Regions from separate parts of the Amycolatopsis sp. NPDC089917 genome, predicted to be linked through region 3. Evidence: riboswitches for the same ligand, from Rfam matches in the RefSeq annotation. Region 3 holds a riboswitch; each other region holds the start of a gene.
What was found. Region 3 has a riboswitch for cobalamin ahead of AB0N89_RS26510 (prenyltransferase/squalene oxidase repeat-containing protein). Riboswitches for the same ligand answer to the same signal wherever they lie in the genome.
Positions count from the first base shown of each region.

Region 1: another riboswitch for cobalamin. It lies ahead of AB0N89_RS03230 (CoA-acylating methylmalonate-semialdehyde dehydrogenase); the one in region 3 lies ahead of AB0N89_RS26510 (prenyltransferase/squalene oxidase repeat-containing protein).
Region 2: another riboswitch for cobalamin. It lies ahead of metE (5-methyltetrahydropteroyltriglutamate--homocysteine S-methyltransferase); the one in region 3 lies ahead of AB0N89_RS26510 (prenyltransferase/squalene oxidase repeat-containing protein).

Region 1 is NZ_JBFBGL010000002.1:233,286-237,056, forward strand. It holds gene AB0N89_RS03225 (acyl-CoA dehydrogenase family protein) at 1-882, opposite strand, end outside; gene AB0N89_RS03230 (CoA-acylating methylmalonate-semialdehyde dehydrogenase) at 890-2,389, opposite strand; cobalamin riboswitch at 2,547-2,733, opposite strand; gene AB0N89_RS03235 (short-chain fatty acyl-CoA regulator family protein) at 2,759-3,771, opposite strand, start outside.
Region 2 is NZ_JBFBGL010000100.1:15,401-19,171, forward strand. It holds gene metE (5-methyltetrahydropteroyltriglutamate--homocysteine S-methyltransferase) at 1-2,143, opposite strand, end outside; cobalamin riboswitch at 2,244-2,465, opposite strand; gene AB0N89_RS38780 (TetR/AcrR family transcriptional regulator) at 2,509-3,078, opposite strand; gene AB0N89_RS38785 (2-dehydropantoate 2-reductase N-terminal domain-containing protein) at 3,168-3,771, shown strand, end outside.
Region 3 is NZ_JBFBGL010000039.1:59,589-63,359, reverse strand. It holds gene AB0N89_RS26515 (hypothetical protein) at 1-328, opposite strand, end outside; cobalamin riboswitch at 432-499, opposite strand; cobalamin riboswitch at 635-762, shown strand; gene AB0N89_RS26510 (prenyltransferase/squalene oxidase repeat-containing protein) at 794-1,798, shown strand; gene AB0N89_RS26505 (LLM class F420-dependent oxidoreductase) at 2,012-2,842, opposite strand; gene AB0N89_RS26500 (QsdR family transcriptional regulator) at 2,854-3,447, opposite strand.

The sequences.
Region 1 (3,771 bases), on a different contig from region 3:
CAGGGTGCGGGCGGCTTCGAGGCCGGTGCGCATGTCCGCCAGCCGGAACTGCAACGCCTGCTTCTCGGACAGCTTCTCCCCGAAGGCCGAACGCTCCGACAGATGCCGGACGGCCATGCCGAGCGCGGCTTCCGCCCCGCCGAGGGAGCAGGCCGAGATGTTCAGCCTGCCACCGTCCAGCGCGGACATCGCGACGCGGAACCCTGCGCCCTCGTCGCCGAGCAGGGCGGACGCCGGCACCCGGGCGCCTTCGAAGATCACCTGCCGGGTGGGCTGGGCGTTCCAGCCCATCTTGATCTCGTTGGGGCCGAACGAAACGCCGGGTGTGCCCCGTTCGACGATGAACGCCGAGATGCCGCGGGCGCCGGGACCGCCGGTGCGGGCGAGCACGACGTGGACGTCCGAGGTGCCCGCGCCGGAGATGAACTGCTTGACCCCGTCGAGCACGTACTCGTCCCCGTCGCGGCGGGCGCGGGTGGAGAGCGCGGCCGCGTCGGAACCCGCGTCCGGCTCGGTGAGGCAGTAGCTGCCGAAGGTGTCCATGGTGGACATCCGGGGCAGGTATCGGTGCCGCTGGGCGTCGTCGCCGAATTTGTCGATCATGGTCGCGACCATGTTGTGGATGGAGAGGTACGCGGCGAGCGACGGGCATCCGGTGGCGAGCGCCTCGAAGACGAGGACGCCGTCGAGCCGTCCGAGCGCGGAGCCTCCGAGGTCTTCGGGCAGGTAGACGCCGCCCATGCCCAGCTGGGCCGCCTTGCGCAGGACGTCGACCGGGAAGTGCTTGGCCTGGTCCCATTCGATCGCGTGCGGCGCGAGGTGTTCCGCGGCGAACTCCGCCGCTGTCTCGCGCAGGGCGCGCTGTTCGTCGGTCAGTCTCATCGCGGCCTCAGCTCATCGTCGGGATGACGAAGCTGGCGCCTTCCTTGGTACCGGAAGGCCAGCGCGAGGTGACCGTCTTGGTCTTGGTGTAGAAGCGGATCGAGTCCGGCCCGTGCTGGTTGAGATCGCCGAAACCGGAGCGCTTCCAGCCGCCGAAGGTGTGGTACGCGATCGGGACCGGGATGGGCACGTTGACCCCGACCATGCCGGTGTTCACCCGCGAGGTGAAGTCGCGCGCGGTGTCACCGTCGCGGGTGAAGATCGCGACGCCGTTGCCGTACTCGTGTTCGCTGGGCAGCCGCAGCGCCTCCTCGTAATCGGCGGCGCGGACGATCGACAGCACCGGGCCGAAGATCTCCTCGCGGTAGATCCGCATGTCGGTGGTGACGTGGTCGAACAGGCAGCCGCCGAGGAAGAAACCGTTCTCGTGACCGTCCACAGTGGTCCCGCGCCCGTCGACGAGCAGCTTCGCTCCTTCGGCGACACCGACGTCGATGTAGTCGCGGACCCGCTGGACGGCTTCGGCGGTGACCAGCGGCCCGAAGTCGGCCGTTTCGTCGAGCGAGGCACCGACCTTCAACGTCTTGACACGTTCGGTCAGCCGGGCGGCCAGCGCGTCGGCGGTGGCCTCGCCGACCGGGACGGCGACCGAGATCGCCATGCACCGTTCGCCCGCGGAGCCGTATCCGGCGCCGATGAGCGCGTCGACGACCTGGTCGAGGTCGGCGTCCGGCATCACGATCATGTGGTTCTTGGCGCCGCCGAAGCACTGCGCGCGCTTCCCGTGCGCGGCGGCGGTCGTGTAGATGTACTCGGCGATCGACGACGAGCCGACGAAGCCGACCGCCTCGACGCGCGGGTCGGTCAGCAGCGCGTCCACGGCTTCCTTGTCGCCGTTGACCACGTTGAACACGCCCGGCGGCAGACCGGCTTCGAGGAACAGTTCCGCCAGCCGCAGCGGGACCGACGGGTCGCGTTCGGACGGCTTGAGCACGAAGGCGTTCCCGCAGGCGATCGCCGGGGCGGCCTTCCAGAGCGGGATCATCGCGGGGAAGTTGAACGGCGTGATCCCGGCGACCACGCCGAGCGGCTGCCGCATCGAGTAGACGTCGATGCCGGTGCCCGCGCTGTCGCTGTACTCGCCCTTGAGCAGATGCGGGACGCCGATGGCGAACTCGACCACTTCGAGCCCGCGCTGGATGTCGCCGCGCGCGTCGGGCACGGTCTTGCCGTGCTCGGACGCGAGCAGCCTGGCGAGCGAATCCTCTTCGGCCCGGACGAGGTCGACGAACTTCATCAGCACGCGGGCCCGCTTCTGCGGGTTCCAGCGCGCCCAGTCGAGCTTGGCCTGCGCCGCGTCGGCGACCACGCCGGCGACCTCGGCGGCCGACGCGAGCGGGACGCGGGCCTGGACCGCGCCGGTGCTGGGGTCGAAGACGTCGGCGAACCGGCCGGACGTCCCCGGTACCGGCTTGCCGCCGACGAAGTGACTGAGTTCGGTGCTCATGGATGCCCTTTCCGAAAGTGCGCAGGACGGAGCCGCCCGGGACCGCGATCGGCGGCCGGGCAGGGGAGTACGGACGACTTACCGCCGGGGTGGTGGCGGGTCGGCGACTTTCGCGCAGGCAGGAAGAATCCGCATGCGTTCAGCTCCATCCTCGTGGACGAACACGGACGTCTGCGGCCGGTATCCTGGCTCCCGGATCCGCGGCGGCTCCGGCCTTCCCGGCTCGCGCCAGTGGCCTTCTCTGCGGGAGCGCCGCTCCCCGGTCACAGTGGCGGGACCGCGCCGGATTCGCACCGGCTTCCCTGCACCGCAGACCTGTGGACACCATAAAGTAGGAAGTCCGACTATGTCGATGGTGTGGCGTACGCCTCAGCCGAGTGGCGGGTAGGGCAGCAGGCTGGACGAATGCTCGTCGATCCGCATCGGCTTCCCGATCGCGGGGAAGGCGCGCTGCGGGCACGCGGGCCGCTCGCAGACCTTGCAGCCCATGCCGATCGGGGTGACGGCCGCGCCGGTGCCGAGCGCGAGGCCGTCGGAGTACACGAGTCGTTCCGCGTGCCGGAGTTCGCAGCCGAGCCCGATCGCGAACGTCTTCGCCGGATCGCCGTGCCCGCCCGCCGCCCGGGACACGGTCCTGGCGAGCCAGAAGTACTTCTTGCCGTCCGGGAGTTCGGCGATCTGGGTGACGATCCGGCCCGGTGAACCGAACGCCTCGTAGACGATCCACAGTGGACACGAGCCGCCGACCCGGGAGAAGTGGAACCCGGTGGCGGACTGGCGTTTCGAGATGTTGCCCGCGCGATCGACCCGGACGAACGAGAACGGCACGCCGCGGGTGCCCGGACGCTGCAAGGTGGACAGCCGATGGCAGACGCTTTCGAACCCGACGCCGAAATGATCGGACAGCCGCGTGATGTCGTAGCGATACCGCTCCGCCGCGCCGAGGAACACGCGGTACGGCAGTACGAGCGCACCCGCGAAGTAGTTGGCCAGCCCGATCCGCGCGAGCCGCCGGGCGGTGTCCCCGCTGAACTTCCCGCCGTCGACGAGCCTGCCGATCACGTCGCCTGCCTCCAGCAGCGCGAGTTCCGACGCGAGCCGGAACGCGGCCTGCCCGGGACGCAGCGCGGGGGAGAGACGCAGTGTTCTCGTCTTCGTGTCGAAGTGATGCCTGTCCGGGCCCAGGGTTTCGGCGGTGACCTTGACACCGTGTCGCTCCAGCAGCCCCGCCGTCAGTCCATTCCGGACCTCGCCCGGGTGGAGGCGTAGTTCGGCGGCGAGCTTTTCGGCGGGGGCGTCGAGTTCGGCGACGTGGTTGCGGCGCAGGTAGAACCAGTCACGGATCTCCTCGTGCGGCTGTTGCGCGGTCGAGCGGTCCAAGC
Region 2 (3,771 bases), on a different contig from region 3:
CGACAGCGGTCCGCAGCAGCCCGCTGACCTCGTCGACGCCGGGGACGCGCGGCGAGTGGATGTCGTACACGCCGGGCCCGACACCGCGGCCGAAGCCCGCCGCGCCGAGGTCGGTGACGACCTCCATCTTCGACCGCGCGGCCTCGATGCTGGTGACGTCGGCGTCGAGCGCGTCGATCGCCTTGACCACCTCGCCGAACTCCGAGTAGCACATGTGCGTGTGGATCTGCGTCGCGTCGGAGATGCCGGACGTCGCCAGGCGGAACGACGAAACCGCCCACGCGAAGTACGCCTCGTGCGCCGCCGCGCGCAGGGGGAGCAGTTCCCGCAGCGCCGGCTCGTCGACCTGGATGACGCGGATGCCTGCCTCCTGCAGGTCGTGCACCTCGTCGCGGATGGCCAGCGCCACCTGGCGGGCGGTCTCGCCCAGCGGCTGGTCGTCGCGGACGAACGACCACGCCAGGATCGTCACCGGACCGGTCAGCATCCCCTTGACGGGTTTGCCGGTCAGGCTCTGCGCGTAGCGAGCCCATTCGACGGTCATCGGCTCCGGACGCGAGACGTCGCCGTACAGGATCGGCGGCCGGACGCACCGCGAACCGTAGGACTGCACCCAGCCGAAGTCGGTGGCGGCGAACCCGGCCAGCCGTTCGGCGAAGTACTGCACCATGTCGTTGCGCTCGGGTTCGCCGTGCACCAGCACGTCCAGGCCGAGGTCCTCCTGCAACCGGACGACGTGCTCGATCTCCGCCTTCATCGCGGCCTCGTAGCCCGCGTCGTCCAGCGACCCCGCCTTGTGGGCGGCCCGCGCCTTGCGGACCTCGGTGGTCTGCGGGAACGAGCCGATCGTCGTGCTCGGCAAGGGCGGCAGGTCCAGCGCGGCCTGCTGTGCCGCCGCGCGCCGGGCATAGGGGGAGCGGACGGTGTCGTCCGGCCGCAGCGCCTCCAGCCGGGCGCGCACCTCGGCGTCGGCCAGGTCTGCCGCCGTCGCGCGGTCCGCGGCCGCGGCACGTGCGGCGGACAGATCGACGCCGTCCTCCTTCAACGCGCGCCCGAGCAGGACGACCTCGTCGACCTTCTGCTTGGCGAAGGCGAGCCAGCCCTTGAGACGCGGGTGGAGCCCGTCCTCCCGCTCGACGTCGTAGGGCACGTGCAGCAGCGAGCACGACGTCGAGACGCTGACCGACTTCGCGGTGCCGAGCAGCGTCGCCGCCCGGCCGAGCGCGCGGGCCGGGTCGGTGCGCCAGACGTTGCGCCCGTCCACGACCCCGGCCAGGACCTCCTTGTCGCGCAAGGCGGGCTCGGCCACGACGGCGTCCACAAAGGACTCGTCGGTGACGAGGTCGACGGCGATCGCGTCGATCGGGGAGCGGGCGAGCACGCCCAGACCGCGGCCGAGGCCGCCGAAGTACCCGGCGACCAGGATCTTCGGCCGCGCGGTCGCTTTCGCGAGCCGGTGGTAGGCGCGGATGAGCGCGTTGAGCTCTTTCTCGGTGCGGTCCGCCGCGAACGCGGGCTCGTCGAACTGGACCCACTCGACGCCTTCGTCGTGCAGGCGCCGCAACAGTTCGACATAGCCGTCGAGGAGGTTGTCGAGCAGATCCAGCGGTCGGAAGCCCTCAGGGGCGCTTTCGGTCGCCTTCGCGAGCAGCAGGAACGTCACCGGGCCCACGAGCACCGGCCTGGTCTCGACGCCGATCGCGCGGGCCTCGCGGTACTCGTCCAGCGGTTTGGTGCCGGTGAGCGAGAACGTCGTGTCCGGGCCCAGTTCGGGGACGATGTAGTGGTAGTTCGTGTCGAACCACTTCGTCATCTCCATCGCCGGCGCGTCCTGCACCCCGCGCGCGGCGGCGAAGTAGGTGTCCAGCGGCGAAAGACCGAGCGTCGTGAAGCGCTCCGGCAGCGCCCCGAACAGCTCGGCCGTGTCGAGCACCTGGTCGTAGTGGGAGAACGTGTTGGACGGGACGGAATCCAGCCCCGCGTCCTTGAGTTCCCGCCAGGTCCGGGTGCGCAGCGCGCGGCCGGTGTCCAGCAGTCCGGCCTCGTCGATCTTGCCAGCCCAATAGCGTTCTAGCGAACGCTTGAGTTCCCGGTCCGGTCCGATCCGGGGATAGCCCAGCACTGTCGTGCCGATTTCGGTCACAGCTCTCTCCTCGCGAGCTTGTCGTCGGAGCCCGGAGCGCGCGCAGGAGTGACCGCCGTTCGGTCGTGCCCATCCCACGAGGCCCGGACTCACGCACGCCGTCGGCGCGCGTACCACGGGCAGGTCTTCGGACTCGTGGGCGACGTGCTCGCTCCTACCGGCCGTCGCTTCCCGGGTGCCATACCCAGTGCTTTACCGTGTCTCGCACGGTGACGGCTTTCGTTCCCACATACCGCTGCGGGGCAGTCCCGGATTCTCACCGGGTTCCCTGTTACCTCGACCGGCCTGGGAGGCCGGGCGAACCAGTAGCACCCTGGAGCGTACCGAGGCCCGCTACGGGACTGCTCGAATGTGAGCAAAGTCGGTCAGCGTGAGCGGCGCAGCCCGTCCAGCAGAAGGGTGACGACACCGTCGGCCTCGGCCCGCCACCCGGGACGGTCATGGGCCGCGCCGATGCCGTGCAGCGCCATCAGCACGGCTCCGGCGTCGACGTCGTCGCGAATGGCGCCGTCCCGCACGGCGTCGGCCACCAGGGCGGTGACGGCCTCTTCCAGCGCTCGGCTGCCCTCGGCGAGAGCGCCCGAACGATCGGCCATGAGCGTGGCCAGCGTCCTGGCCAGGCCTTCGTGGGCGCCTATGTGGTCGACCATGTCGCGGAGGAAGGTCGCCAGAGCCTCCGCCGCGGGCAGCGAGGCCTGGAGATGCCGGGCGCGGTCGCACAGCGCGGCGACTTCTCCGTGGTAGACCGCCTCGGCCAGCGCTTCCCTGGTGGGGAAGTGGCGGTAAAGCGTGCCGGTGCCCACGCCTGCCAGGCAGGCGAAGTCGTCGAAGCGCAGGTCGAAGAAGCATCCGGCCTGGAAGAGCTCCCGGGCCTTGGCGAGCAGGGCCTCGCGCTTGCGCCGGGCGTCGGCCCGCAGCGGCTTGTCGGCGGTCATGCGCTCCCTCGCGTTGACAACTGGAGATCATCTCCATATTTTCGAAGTGGAGATAATCTCCAGTTCGATCGTACCCCGCGAGGTTCACCTTGAAGATCTTGATGTTCGGAAGAGGCGTGATCGCCACCATCTACGGCTGGGCCCTGCACAAGGCGGGACATGACGTCGAGTTCTACGTCCGGCCGGGTCGCGCGGCGACGTACGGGGACGCGGTGGACCTCGACCTGCTCGATACGCGGCGCCGGATGTGGGGGCGGCGCGTCGTCGAGAAGTGGCCGGTGCGCCTCCGCGAGACACTGGAGCCGGACCACGATTTCGACCTGATCGTGCTCAGCGTTTCGCACCACCGCCTGCCGGAGGCGACGGAATTCCTGGCTCCGCGCGTCGGCCGGGCCACGGTGCTGGTCTTCGGCAACATCTGGACCGAGCCGACGGCCGCGATCGGCCCGCTCCCGCTCGACCGGATCGCCTGGGGCTTTCCCCAGGCCGGTGGCGGTTTCGCCGCGAACGGCGTGCTTCGCGGGATGCTGATGCCGTCGGTCATCTTCGGCACCCTCGGCCGTCCCCCGACCGATCGGGAGAAGGCCGTGCGCCAGGCGTTTCGCGCGGCCGGGCTCCGGATCAAGGAGCGGCCGGACTTCCGCGGCTGGCTGTGGGTCCATTTCGCGTCGGACGCCGGCCTGCTCTCGCAGG
Region 3 (3,771 bases):
ACCCGGCGCCGGGGATGAACCCGTCCCAGGTGAAGTAGTCGGTGGCGTGGCCCTGGTCGTCGAGGAACTTCACGATCGGCTCGGCCTTCGCGCCGTCACCGGACGCGTACATCGAGAACAGCACGTCGATCATCAGGCCGTGATCCGGCAAGGTGCCGCCGTTGGGGTTCTCGAGCGTGCCGTCCGGCTTCAGTTTCGTCGCGAGCCAGCGGGAGTTCGACTTCGCGGCGCCGGGATCGTTCGCGGCCGTCGCCGTCCCGGTGAGCAGCGCGGCGACGACGCCGACGCTGACGGCGAAGGCCAGGGCGGCCAGGGACCCGCGGCGCATGACTCCTCCTTGCGGCATGACGGAGGACAGGCGCGGGACGCCGCAGTCACCCCTGTTTATCGCGACAGTGGTTCGGACTTCTGGTTGGTTCATCCGCCCGTTCGGCACCCCGGCTCGCCCTGGTGAAGGGCCCACGGTTGCGCGACAGCGCCGGATTTCGACCGGCTTCCCCGTCACGGGCGGCGGTATTCGGTTGTCGAGCCCGCCGAGGTTAACACCCGATTACCTCCGGCAGGCACCGCTGAGCAGGTCGGTTGCCAGGATCACAGCGTTACTCGCGCCCGGCGGTACCCCGGCGCCCGTCCGGGATGAGAGTCTTCGGTTCGTCCGATTCAGCGCGGTCGTGGGGGAAGTCCGGTGAGAGTCCGGCGCTGTCCCGCAACGGTATGCCCTCCAGGCGAGCCCGGTCACCCACGTCGCGCGGTGTCACCGACTCCTGTCGTGGAAATGCGGGAAAGGGTTCTCATGAGACGTTTGGTCCTCGCTGTCGCCGTGCTGTGCGGCATCGGTCTGGTCGCCGCCCCGGCGGCCGCCGCCACCCCGAACAAGGCGGACGCCGCCGCGGGCTGGCTCGCCAGGCAGCTGACCGACGGGGAAAGGTTCGAGGCCGACTTCGGCGGCCAGAAGTTCCCCGACCAGGGCTTGACGATCGACGCGATCTTCGCGTTCGCCGCCGCCGGCGTGTCCGACACGAACGCGGGCAAGGCGATCGCCTGGCTGGCGAAGCCGGAGATCACCACCGGCTACGTCGGCAGCGGCGCCGAGGCGTACGCGGGCGCGCACGCCAAACTGCTGCTCGCCGCGCAGATCCGGGGCAAGAACCCGGCGTCGTTCGGCGGCGTCGACCTGAAGGCGGGCCTGCTCTCGCTGCTCACGCCGTCCGGCCGGTTCTCCGATCGCTCCGAATACGGCGACTACTCCAACGCCTTCTCGCAATCGCTCGCGCTGCTGGCGCTGGACCGCACCCCGGCGGGCGCGCCCGCGTCGGCCGTGTCGTTCCTGGCGGGCACCCAGTGCGCGGACGGCGGATTCCCGCTGAACTTCGGCGAGGCGACGTGCACCGGCGACGTCGACTCGACCGCGATGGTCGTGCAGGCCCTGCGCGCCACCGGTGACGCGACGAACGCCCGCGAAGGCACCTCCTGGCTGGTCACCAAGCAGCACGCGAACGGCGGCTTCGGCGTCGGCACCAACGCGCCGAACGCCAACAGCACCGGCCTCTCCGCCGAAGCGCTGGCGGGTCACCGTCCCGCCGCCGCGGTCAAGGCTCGGGAGTTCCTGCGGTCGCTGCAAACCGGCTGCGCCGGCGCCGAGGCGGACCGCGGCGCGATCGCCTACGACGCCACCGGCCTGAACCCGGCGACCGCCCCGCGCGCGACCGCGCAGGCGATCCTCGGCCTGGCCCGGGTTCCGCTGGGCGACCTGCACGGCGGTGGCCGTCCGCAGGCGCCGGTGCTCACCTGCCCGTGACGTGACCTCGTGAGTGGTACCTGAAGGCCCCCTTGAGGGACCCAGGGTCCGTGAAGGCCTCCTTCACTACCTTCACACCCGGCTCGGGGTGACGCTTGTGCTGGATGCCGGTGCGGTCGAGCGGGGAGGATTCCGGACGCCCAGCCCCGTGCAGGTCAGCGGCAGGCAGGCAAAGACCGGTCCGCCCTAACGGCACTTACCCCTCACGAGCCGTCAGGCGCGAAGCGGCGCGATGGTCTTCGCCAGTTTGTCGAGCTGCTCCAAGGTCTCCGTCTCGGGCAGCGTCGGCAGGATGAGCGAGACCTCGTCGACCCCCGCGCCCGCGAGACGTCGCAACAGGCCGGGATCGGCCGGAGCGCCGAACACGCTGATCCGGACGTCTTCGCGGCCCTGATCGGCGAGCCAGGACCGGACGCGGCGCAATTCTTCCGGCGGGGTCACGGAATGCGGCAGCCAGCCGTCGGCGTGCTCGGCGAGCCGTTTGAGCCCGGCCGGGCCCTGACCGGCGACATAGATCGGCGTATGCGGTTTCCGCACGGGTTTCGGCCAGGAGTAGACCGGGTCGAAGTCGATGTGCTTGCCGTGGAACTCGGCCTCGTCCTGGGTCCAGATCGCCTTGAGCGCCTGGAGCTGCTCGGTCAGCAGCGCGCCCCGCGTCCGCGGGTCGACGCCGTGGTTGCGCATCTCCTCGATGTTCCAGCCCGCCCCGACGCCGAAGACCACCCGCCCGTCGGAGAGCAAGTCGAGGCTGGCGATCTCCTTGGCCGTGTAGAACAGGTCGCGCTGGATCATCAGGGCGACCGCGGTGCCGAGCCGGAGGTTCGAGGTGACCGTCGCGGCGGCGGCCAGCGCCACGAACGGATCGAGATTGCGGACGGCGCCTCGCGGCAGCTCACCGCCGGGGTACGGGCTCTCCCGGCTGACCGGGATGTGCGAGTGTTCGGGGAGGTAGAGGGAGTCGAAACCCTTCTCCTCCAGAGCGGCGGCCAGCACGTGCGGCCGGATTCCCTCGTCGGTCACTGCGGTCGCGATACCGAAGTCCATGTTCACCACGACTACTGGGGGCGGCCGGGTATTCCCGTCACGAGCGCGGCGAGAAGCGTCGACGCCGCGTCGAGATCGGGTGTCCGGGAGGCGAGGACGTCCGAATACAGGAACGCTTCCCCCAAACGGACGATCGCGTAACAGAGGCTTTCCAGGCCGACCGAGGGCACGAAACCGCCGTCGTCGACGTCGCGGCGCAGCAACTCGACGTGTGCGGCGATCACCTTCGGCTGGACGCGGCCGTCCGGATCGGTGAGCAGCCGGATCGCCAGCACCGGCTCGTCGTCGAGGAAACGGCGGAACCCGGCGCTCGCCGCGAGCACGGACCGGTACTCGCGCATGATCGCGAGACAGCGCAGTTCGCCCGCCGCGTTGCGCACCACGTCGCCCTCTTCGCGCTCCCAGGTGCGCGTCGCGGCCGCCAGGGTGCGCTCGGACAGGTAGTGGAGAGCGTCGCCGAGCAGGTCTTCCCGGTTCCCGACGCGGCGGAACAACGTGCTGCGCGAAATGCCCAGATCCTGCGCGAAGGCGGAGGTGTCGACGCGGACTCCGCGCTCGATCCAGCGCGCGGCACTACGGATTATGTCCTCGGCTGAGGGATTCACGACCGCAGATCGTAGCCACCGGCCGAGGGCCGCGCGCTCGGCTCCACCGAACGCGCGGCCGCCTGGACCCGGTCGACTCCCCGCGGCTGCGGCCGGCCGACCGGATCACCCCCGGTACAGGCACTTTCCAGGCCGGTCAGCAGTTGATCACGTCGTGGATCGGGTACCAGTCGTACAAGTGATTGTCGGACGGCGCCTCGCGGAACCAGGCGACGGTGCCGCGCGTTTGGTTGTTCCCCCAGGAACCGGCGGAACTCCACGGGATCCGAGACGTGCCACAGCGGTACATGTCGATCCGACTCCCTGCCACGAAGAAAGCAACAC